Sphaerotilus montanus: one gene and its partner. The protein of the gene in region 1 interacts with the protein of each later gene in a pairwise test. Links are inferred from orthologs where the notes say so. Each region holds a gene or a part of one and is shown on either strand. Other genes may lie near its edges.

What was found. The genes of interacting proteins can lie anywhere in the genome.
Region 2: the proteins of uvrA (region 1) and uvrB interact in binary tests that used the Escherichia coli proteins (3 or more experiments, as listed by UniProt). The link is inferred for Sphaerotilus montanus from one-to-one orthologs.

What each region holds. Positions count from the first base shown.
Region 1 is NZ_JACCFH010000001.1:1,507,638-1,513,037, forward strand. What follows is about bases 616-4,095. They hold uvrA (excinuclease ABC subunit UvrA), read right to left. Parts: upstream 3,747-4,095; coding sequence 816-3,746; downstream 616-815. Other genes in these bases: BDD16_RS06750 (GGDEF domain-containing protein), read left to right, coding at 616-835; BDD16_RS06760 (amino acid ABC transporter ATP-binding protein), read right to left, coding at 3,814-4,095. Outside these bases: more of BDD16_RS06750, read left to right, coding at 1-615; more of BDD16_RS06760, read right to left, coding at 4,096-4,575; BDD16_RS06765 (amino acid ABC transporter permease), read right to left, coding at 4,565-5,215; BDD16_RS06770 (amino acid ABC transporter permease), read right to left, coding at 5,217-5,400. UniProt on the Escherichia coli protein: The UvrABC repair system catalyzes the recognition and processing of DNA lesions. UvrA is an ATPase and a DNA-binding protein. A damage recognition complex composed of 2 UvrA and 2 UvrB subunits scans DNA for abnormalities.
Region 2 is NZ_JACCFH010000001.1:2,660,816-2,665,678, forward strand. Bases 729-3,723 are described here. They hold uvrB (excinuclease ABC subunit UvrB), read left to right. Parts: upstream 729-1,164; coding sequence 1,165-3,282; downstream 3,283-3,723. Other genes in these bases: BDD16_RS12090 (amino acid aminotransferase), read right to left, coding at 729-1,070; BDD16_RS12100 (low molecular weight protein-tyrosine-phosphatase), read left to right, coding at 3,279-3,723. Also shown: more of BDD16_RS12090, read right to left, coding at 1-728; more of BDD16_RS12100, read left to right, coding at 3,724-3,770; BDD16_RS12105 (Fe-S cluster assembly transcription factor), read left to right, coding at 3,913-4,446; BDD16_RS12110 (IscS subfamily cysteine desulfurase), read left to right, coding at 4,510-4,863. UniProt on the Escherichia coli protein: The UvrABC repair system catalyzes the recognition and processing of DNA lesions. A damage recognition complex composed of 2 UvrA and 2 UvrB subunits scans DNA for abnormalities.

The DNA.
Region 1 (5,400 bases):
CGCCGACGCGATGTACCGGCGCTTTGTCACCGGTGGCGGCATTGATGCCACGCTCATCGAGCGCACCGCCGAAGGTGTCTCGACCGTGCTGACCGGCATGGCCGAATCGGCCGCCCGCGCCGGTGACCAGACCGCGCAATACGGCACCTCGCTGTCCCGACTCAGCCAGGAACTCGCCGGCAGCGCCCACTCCCCCGCGCTGGAGGAGATGCTCAACACCACGCGCCAGATGCAGGTCGCCGTGACCGAGATGCAGCAGCGCCTGTCCGACAGCCAGAACGAGATCGGCCAGCTGCGGGCCGAACTGCGCCGCGTCCACGAGGAATCGCGCCTCGACAGCCTGACCGGACTGGCCAACCGCCGCGCCTTCGACCAGCGCCTGGCGGCCTGTCTGGCCGAAGCGGACACCCCGGCCCGGCGCTACCAGCGCCCCTGCCTGATGATCGCCGACATCGACCATTTCAAGCGCATCAACGACACCTACGGCCACCCCTACGGCGACCACGTGCTGCGCGCCGTCGGCACCATCCTCAAGGAAGTCACCCCGGCAGACTGCCTGGCGGCACGCATCGGGGGCGAGGAGTTCGCGGTGCTGATGCCGTCGAGCAGCCTGTCGGAAGCCCGCTCCCTCGCCGAGAGCGTGCGCCTGCGGGTAGCGGCTGCGCGGGTTCGACGCCAAGGCCAGGACGATGACGCCACCCGCATCACCATCTCCATCGGCCTGACCCTGTTCCGTCACGGCGAGAACGGCACCGCCTTCATGGAACGCGCCGACCAGGCGCTCTACACGTCCAAGGACAGCGGTCGGGACCGGGTCACGGTGCTGGCGGGCTGAGCCGCTCGGCCGCCGCCAGCAGCGGCTTCAGGAAGCGCCCCGTGTGGCTCGCCTCGCACGCCGCCACGTCCTCCGGCGTTCCGGCGATCAGCAGCCTGCCGCCGCCTGCGCCACCTTCCGGCCCCATGTCGAGCAGCCAGTCGGCGGTCTTGATGACGTCGAGGTTGTGCTCGATCACCACGATCGTGTTGCCCGCCTCGCAGAGCTGGTGCAGGACCTGCAGCAGCAGCTGGATGTCGGCGAAATGCAGCCCGGTGGTGGGCTCGTCGAGGATGTAGAGCGTGCGGCCGGTGTCGCGCTTGCTCAGCTCCAGCGCCAGCTTGACCCGCTGCGCCTCGCCGCCCGAGAGCGTCGTCGCCGACTGCCCGAGCTTGATGTAGCCCAGGCCCACGTCCAGCAGCGTCTGCAGCTTGCGCGCCAGCGCCGGCACCGCGCTGAAGAAGGCGTGCGCGTCCTCCACCGTCATGCCGAGCACCTCGGTGATGTTCTTGCCCTTGTAGAGGACTTCGAGCGTCTCGCGGTTGTAGCGCTTGCCGTGGCAGGTGTCGCAGGGGACGTAGACATCCGGCAGGAAGTGCATCTCCACCTTCAGCACGCCGTCGCCCTGGCAGGCCTCGCAGCGCCCGCCGGCCACGTTGAAGCTGAAGCGCCCCGGCCCGTAGCCGCGCTCGCGGGCAGCCGGCATCTCGGCAAACAGCTCGCGGATCGGCGTGAACAGGCCGGTGTAGGTGGCGGGGTTGCTGCGCGGGGTGCGGCCGATGGGGCTCTGGTCGACGTTGATGACCTTGTCGAAGTGCTCCAGGCCCTCGATCTCGTCGTGCGCCTCGGGCTCCAGGTGGCTCTGGTAGAGCTTGCGGGCGACCGCGGCATAGAGCGTGTCGTTGATCAGCGTGCTCTTGCCCGAGCCGGACACGCCGGTGATGCAGGTGAACAGCCCCACCGGGATCTCGGCCGTGACGCCCTTCAAGTTGTTGCCGCGGGCGTTGACGACGCGCAGCACGCGCGGATCCGCCTGGTCCTGCAGCCGGCGGCGCTGGCCGGGCAGCTCGATGCGCAGCACCTGCGACAGGTAGCGGCCGGTCGGTGATTCGGGGTTGGCGGCCACGTCGTCGGGCGTGCCCTGGGCCATCACGCGGCCACCGTGGACGCCGGCGCCCGGCCCCATGTCGACGACGTGGTCGGCGGCGCGGATCATGTCTTCGTCGTGCTCGACCACCAGCACGCTGTTGCCGAGGTCGCGCAGGTGCTTGAGCGTGCCGATCAGGCGCTCGTTGTCGCGCTGGTGCAGGCCGATCGACGGCTCGTCGAGCACGTACATCACGCCCGACAGCCCCGAGCCGATCTGGCTGGCCAGCCGGATGCGCTGCGCCTCGCCGCCGGAGAGCGTGTCGGCGCTGCGGTCCAGGCTCAGGTAGTTCAGGCCGACGTCGTTGAGGAAGCGCAGCCGCGCCCGGATCTCGCGCACCACCTTGTCGGCGATGTCGGCCTTGGCGCCCTTGAGCTGCAGGCCCTCGAAATAGGCCAGACAGTCGGCCAGCGTGGCGTGCTCGACCTCGAAGATCGCCCGCGACGGCAGGCCGTTCGCATCGGCCAGCAGCACGTTGCGGGCCTCGCGGCGCAGGCGTGCACCGCCGCAGTCGGCGCAGGGCTTGTTGGCCTGGTAGCGCGCCAGGTCCTCGCGCACCGCGGACGAGTCGGTCTCGCGGTAGCGGCGCTCCAGGTTGGGGATGATCCCTTCGAAGGCGTGCGCCCGCTTGACGCTGCGCTTCTTGCCGTTCGCGCCCTCGGCGGCGTAGGTGAAGGTGATCTCGTCCTCGCCGGAGCCGTAGAGCAGCGCGTGGCGGTGGGCCGGCGCGAGTTCCTCGAAGGGCAGCTCCAGATCGAAGCCGTAGTGCGCCGCGACGCTCTCCAGCATCGAGAAGGTGTAGCCGTTGCGCCGGTCCCAGCCCTTGACGGCACCGCTGCCCAGGCTGAGCGTCGGAAACGCCACCACCCGCTCGGGGTCGAACACGTTGACGTGGCCCAGCCCGTCGCAGCTCGGGCAGGCACCGACCGGCGAGTTGAACGAGAACAGCCGCGGCTCCAGCTCCGACAGCGAGTAGCTGCACACCGGGCACGAGAACTTGCTGGAGAACAGGTGCTCGCGGCCGGAGTCCATCTCCAGCACGAGCGCGCGGCCTTCGGCGATGCGCAGCGCCGCCTCGAAGCTCTCGGCCAGCCGCTGCTGCGCGTCGGGACGCACCTTGAGGCGGTCGATGACGACGTCGATGTCGTGCTTCTCGGTCTTCTTGAGCGGCGGCACCTCGGTCGCCTCGACGATCTGGCCGTCGACGCGAAAGCGCACGTAGCCCTGCGCCTGCATGCCCTCGAACAGCTCGACGAACTCGCCCTTGCGGTCGCGCACCACGGGCGCGAGCACCATCAGCTTCATCTCCTCGGGCAGCGCCAGCGTGGCGTCCACCATCTGGCTGATGCTCTGCGCCTCCAGCGGCAGGTGGTGGTCGGGGCAGAACGGCGTGCCGGCGCGGGCGTAGAGCAGGCGCAGGTAGTCGTGGATCTCGGTGATGGTGCCCACCGTCGAGCGCGGGTTGTGGCTGGTGGCCTTCTGCTCGATGGAGATCGCCGGCGACAGGCCCTCGATCACGTCCACGTCGGGCTTGTCCATCAACTGCAGGAACTGCCGGGCGTAGGCGCTGAGGCTCTCGACGTAGCGGCGCTGCCCTTCCGCGTAGAGCGTGTCGAAGGCCAGGCTCGATTTGCCCGAGCCCGACAACCCGGTGATCACGACCAGCGCGTTCTTGGGCAGGTCGAGGTCGATGTTCTTCAGGTTGTGGGTGCGGGCGCCGCGGACGGAAATCAGCGACTGGCGGGCAGGCGACGCAACAGGCGGCTTGGGGGATTCGAGGGGCATGACAGGCAACTTCCGGCGGCGCAAGGGCAACCGGCCATGATACCGGCCACCCGTGCAGGACGCGGCATCAGTGCAGCGCGGACAGGAACTGCTGCAGCTCCGGCGTCTTCGGCGCGCTGAAGAGCGTCTCGGGCGGACCCACCTCGTGGATGCGGCCGGCGTGCATGAACACCACCCGGTCGGCCACCTTGCGGGCAAAGCCCATCTCGTGCGTCACCATCAGCAGCGTCATGCCCTCCCCGGCGAGCTGCTCGACGACGCGCAGCACCTCGCCCACCAGCTCCGGGTCCAGCGCCGAGGTGATCTCGTCGCACAGCAGCGCCGCCGGCTGCATCGCCAGCGCCCGCGCGATCGCCACACGCTGCTGCTGCCCGCCCGAGAGCTGGTCCGGCCAGGCGTCGAACTTGTCGGCCAGCCCGACCCGGCCGAGCAGCGCGCGCGCCTGGGCCTCGCAGGCGCGGGCGTCGCGGCGCTGCACCAGCGCGGGCGCCAGCATCACGTTGCGCCCGACCGTCAGGTGCGGGAAGAGGTTGAAGCTCTGGAAGACCATGCCGACCTGCTGGCGCAGCCGGCGCATCGCCTCGGCGTTGCCACGGCGGTGCGACAGCGATTCGCCCTGCACCGTCAGCGTGCCGGCCTGGAAGGGTTCGAGGCCGTTGACGCAGCGCAGCAGCGTGCTCTTGCCCGAGCCGCTGCGGCCGATCAGCGCGATGACCTCGCCAGGCGCCACGTCCAGGTCGATGCCCTTGAGCACCTCGTGGCGGTCGTAGTACTTGTGCAGGCCCCGGATGCGCACCAGCGCGGGGGCTTCGGTTGGCTCAGTGGACACGTTGCAGTTTCCTCTCCAGCACGCGGCTCCACCACGACAGCGGGAAGCACAGCGCGAAGTACATCAACGCCACACAGGCGTACACGGTGAAGGGACGGAAGGTGGCGTTGGTGATCATCGAGCCGGCCTTGGTCAGCTCGACGAAGCCGATGACCGAGGCCAGCGCCGTGCCCTTGACGACCTGCACCGCGAAGCCCACCGTCGGCGCGATCGCCAGCCGCAGCGCCTGCGGGCCGATGACGTGGCGCAGCTGTTCGCCCAGACTGAGCGCCAGGCTGTCGGCGGCCTCCCACTGCCCGCGCGGGATCGCCATGAAGCAGCCGCGCCAGATCTCGCTCAGGTAGGCGCTGCTGTAGAGCGTCAGCGCCACGCTGGCCGCCATCCAGGCCGACACGTTCCAGCCCAGCAGCGCCAGCCCGAAATAGGCCAGGAAGAGCTGCATCAGCAGCGGCGTGCCCTGGAACAGCGCCACATGGACCGCCCCGAAGGTCGCGGCGCCCGGCCAGCGTGCCAGCCGCGCCAGCAGCAGTGCGCCGCCCAGCAGCGCGCCGCCGACGAAGGCAACCAGCGACAGCGCCACCGTCCAGCGGGCCGCCAGCAGCAGGTTGCGCAGGATGTCCCACAGCGAGAAGTCGACCACCTCAGCGCCCCGCGCCACCCAGCGGCGCGACCCGGCCGAACACCCAGCGCGGCCCGAGCCAGTGCAGCGTCTGGCGCAGGACGATCGCCAGCAGCAGGTAGACCGCGGTCGCGAGGATCGTGGCCTCGAAGGCGCGGAAGTTGCGGCTGTGGACCAGGTTGGCGGCGTGGCTCAGCTCGGCGGTC
Region 2 (4,863 bases), 1.2 Mb from region 1 along the record:
TTGTTCAGCCCGGAGTAGCTGAACATGCCCTTCTGGCGCGTGATGAAGCTCAGATCGCCCTTCACGCCAGCGGCGGTCAGCTTGTCGACCAGCAGCACGCGCATCTGCTTGATTCGCACACGCATGCCGGCCAGTTCTTCTTCCCACATGGCGCGCAGCGCCGGGGTGTTGAGCACCGTGGCGACGACTTGTGCGCCGTGCGTCGGCGGGTTGGAGTAGTTCGTGCGGATCGTGATCTTCAGTTGCGACAGCACGCGCGCGCATTCTTCCTTGCTTGCGCAGACCACCGACAGGCCGCCGACACGCTCGCCATACAGCGAGAAGCTCTTCGAGAACGAGGTCGAGACGAAGAAGTCCAGACCCGCGGCGACGAACTTCTGGATCACGGCGCCGTCTTCAGCGATGCCTTCGCCAAAACCTTGGTAGGCCATGTCCAGGAACGCGACCAGATTGCGTTCCTTGATGACCGCGACCACTTCGTCCCACTGGGCATCGGTGATGTCGTAGCCAGTCGGGTTGTGGCAGCAGGCGTGCAGCACCAGCACCGTGCCGGCGTCTGCCGCGCGCAGGGCGTCGATCATGCCGGCGAAATTGATGCCCTTGTTCTCGGCGTCGTAGTACGGGTAGGTGCCGACCGTGAAGCCGGCGTTGGTGAACAGCGCGCGGTGGTTTTCCCAGCTCGGGTCCGAGATCAGGACCGTTGCGTTCGGGTTGACCTTCTTCAGGAAGTCGGCGCCGATCTTCAGGCCGCCCGTTCCGCCGATGGCTTGCACGGTGGCGACGCGGCCGCCCGTGACCACGGCGCTGTCTGCACCGAACACGAGACCTTGCACGGCCTTGTCATAGGCGGCGATGCCGTCGATGGGCAGGTAGCCGCGGGCCTTCGGGGCTTCGAACATCTGGCGTTCGGCTTCGATGACACACTTCAGCAGGGGCAGCTTGCCGTTGTCGTCGTAGTAGACGCCTACGCCCAGGTTGACCTTGGCGGGGTTGGTGTCGGCACCAAACTGTTCGTTCAGACCCAGGATCGGGTCGCGCGGGGCCATTTCGACAGCAGAGAAGAGGGACATGACAGGGGGTCCGGCGGGACGTGTTGTGGAAAGAGCCGCTACCTTCAGGTAGGCTGGGCGGTTGCGCCGATTTTAACGGCGGGTCGGGAGCCGCATGAGCCACATTGACAAGATCGAGACGGACCAGCCAGCGACCGAGGGGCGTTTTGTGTCCTTTCCGGATTCGCCATTCCAGCTTTTTCAGCCGTATCCGCCCGCGGGTGACCAGCCTGCGGCCATTGACCAGCTGGTCGAAGGGATCCAGGACGGTCTGACCTTCCAGACCCTGCTCGGCGTCACCGGCTCGGGCAAGACCTTCACGATGGCCAACGTCATCGCCCGCCTCGGCCGCCCGGCGATCGTCTTCGCGCCGAACAAGACGCTGGCGGCGCAGCTCTACGCCGAGTTCCGCGAGTTCTTTCCGAAGAACGCGGTCGAGTACTTCGTCAGCTACTACGACTACTACCAGCCGGAAGCCTACGTCCCGCAGCGCGACCTGTTCATCGAGAAGGACAGCGCGATCAACGAGCACATCGAGCAGATGCGCCTGTCCGCGACCAAGAGCGTGCTGGAGCGGCGCGACACCATCATCGTCGCCTCGGTCAGCGCCATCTACGGCATCGGCAAGCCCGAGGACTACACGCAGATGCGCTTCATCGTGCGCGTCGGCGACAAGATCGGCCAGCGCGACGTGATCGCGCAACTGATCCGCATGCAGTACACGCGCAACGAGACTGATTTCACCCGCGGCACCTTCCGCGTGCGGGGCGACACGATCGACGTCTTTCCTGCCGAGCACTCGGAACTGGCGGTGCGGCTGGAGCTGTTCGACGACGAGGTGGAGACGCTGCAGCTGTTCGACCCGCTCACGGGCCGGATTCGCCAGAAGGTGCCGCGCTTCACCATCTACCCAGCCAGCCACTACGTGACGCCGCGCGAGCGCGTGCTGGAGGCGATGGAGGGCATCAAGACCGAGTTGCGCGAGCGCCTGGCCGAGTACGTCTCGCAAGGCAAGCTGGTCGAGGCGCAGCGGCTGGAGCAGCGCACCCGGTTCGACCTGGAGATGCTGCAGGAGGTCGGCCACTGCAAGGGCATCGAGAACTACACGCGCCACCTCTCGGGTGCCAAACCAGGCGACCCGCCGCCGACGATGGTGGACTACATGCCGCCGGACGCGGTGATGTTCCTGGACGAGAGCCATGTGCTGATCGGCCAGTTCGGCGGCATGTACAACGGCGACCGGGCGCGCAAGTCCACGCTGGTCGAGTACGGCTTTCGCCTGCCGAGCGCGCTGGACAACCGGCCGCTGAAGTTCGAGGAATTTGAGACCAAGATGCGCCAGGCGGTGTTCGTGTCCGCTACGCCTGCCGCCTACGAGAACACCCACGCCGGCCAGGTGGTCGAGCAACTGGTGCGGCCGACCGGGCTGGTGGACCCGGTGGTCGAGGTGCGGCCGGCCACCACGCAGGTCGATGACGTGTTGCAGGAGATCCGCCTGCGGGTCGAGGTCGGCGAGCGGGTGCTGATCACGACGCTGACCAAGCGCATGGCCGAGCAGCTCACCGACTACCTGGGCGAAAACGGCGTGAAGGTGCGCTACCTGCACTCGGACATCGACACGGTGGAGCGGGTCGAGATCCTGCGCGACCTGCGGCTGGGGACGTTCGACGTGCTGGTGGGCATCAACCTGCTGCGCGAGGGGCTGGACATTCCCGAGGTGTCGCTGGTGGCGATCCTTGATGCGGACAAGGAAGGTTTTCTGCGGTCCGAGCGCAGCCTGATCCAGACCATCGGCCGGGCGGCGCGCAACCTCCATGGCCACGCCATCCTCTACGCCGACCGCATCACCGAGTCGATGCGCAAGGCGATGGACGAGACCGAGCGCCGCCGTACCAAGCAGATCGCGCACAACGCCGCGCACGGCATCGTGCCGCAGAGCATCCGCAAGCATGTCAAGGAGCTGATCGACGGCGTCTACGGCGAGAAGTCGGGCAAGGACAATCTGCAGGAGCTCGCGCAGTTGCACGCCGCGGCGGAGGTGGAAGTGCTGTCCGAGAAAGACCTGGGGCGGCGCATCAAGCTGCTCGAAAAGCAGATGCTCGACCACGCCAAGAACCTCGAATTCGAGAAGGCGGCCCGGCTGCGCGACCAGTTGGCGCTGCTGCGCGAGCAGGCGTTTGGCGCCGCAGGTGGCGACCAGATCGCCGTGCTGCTTCCCAAGGGGGCGCGATGAGTGCCGTCCAGCGGGTGCTGATGGTGTGCACCGCCAACATCTGCCGTTCGCCCACTGCGGAGGCGGTGCTGCGCCACCGGGTCCAGCAGGCGGGGCTGCACGGGCGGATCGTGGTCGATTCGGCCGGCACCCGGGCCTCGCACGAGCTGTCCCATGCACCGGACCCGCGGAGCATCGCGCACGCGGCCCGGCGCGGCTACGATCTGACCGGGTTGCGCTCGCGACCGGTCGTGCTGGCCGATTTCCACCGGTTCGACCTGATCGTGCCCATGGACCGGACGCACCTGGACCATCTGGCCGTTCATGCGCCGGCCGATGCACTTGCCAAGGTGCGCCTGCTGATGTCGTTTGCGCCGCCCGGTGCGGGCGACGTCGTCCCTGATCCGTACTACGGCAGCGCACCCGGCTTTGAACATGTTCTCGATCTGGTGGAACTTGCGTGCGACGGCCTGCTCGAATACCTGTACTCGCCTCAGGGTGCCCGCTGACGCCACAGCTGTGACCGGCGGCGCACCTCGCTATAATCGAGTAAATCACTCGGGAAAGAGGGCGAGGGTCCAACCCGACTTGCTGCCCCGGTTCGCAGCCATCCGTTGCGGTGCCGAACGCGAGTTACAGGAGCTTAAAGCCATGCGATTGACAACCAAAGGTCGGTTCGCGGTCACCGCGATGATTGATCTGGCCTTGCGCGAACACAGCGGCCCCGTGGCCCTGGCAGCGATCAGCGCGCGCCAGCAGATTTCACTGTCCTACCTGGAGCAGCTGTTTGGCAAGCTGCGCCGGCACGAGCTGGTCGAGAGCACCCGTGGGCCGGGTGGCGGCTACTCGCTGGGCCGCAAGGCCGAGGACATCACCGTGGCGGACATCATCGTCGCGGTGGACGAAGCCATCGACGCCACCGGCTGCGGTGGTGGCGAGAACTGCATGGGCGAGGACACGGGGCGCTGCATGACGCACGACCTGTGGGCAAGCCTGAACGCCAAGATGCTGGAGTATCTGAACTCGATCTCGCTGAAGAGCCTGGTCGACGATCAGCTCAACCGCGGCGTGTCGGTGGAGGAGGCCCCCGTCAAGCGGGCCATCTCCAGCCAGCCCGTGGTCAAGCCGATCAAGATCACGGCGCCCAATTCGGTGTTTGCGCTGGGTTCGGCGCTCACCAAGTAATCACCACAGGTTCTGCGGTGCGCCGCTCATGCGAGCAGACGCTGCAGAACGACCAGGTTCAACATGGACATGACCCCGCACTTCCCGATCTACATGGACTACGGCGCGACGACTCCGGTCGATCCGCGCGTGGTGGACGCGATGATTCCCTGGCTGCGCGAGCACTTCGGCAATCCCGCTTCGCGCTCGCACGCCTGGGGCTGGGAAGCGGAAGAGGCGGTCGAGAAGGCGCGGGCGCAGGTGGCCGGTCTGATCAAGGCGGATCCGCGTGAGATCGTCTGGACCTCGGGCGCGACCGAGTCCAACAACCTGGCCCTGAAGGGGGCTGCGCAGTTCTACAAGACGCGCGGCAAGCACATCATCACGGTGAAGACCGAGCACAAGGCCGTGCTCGACACCGTGCGCGAACTGGAGCGC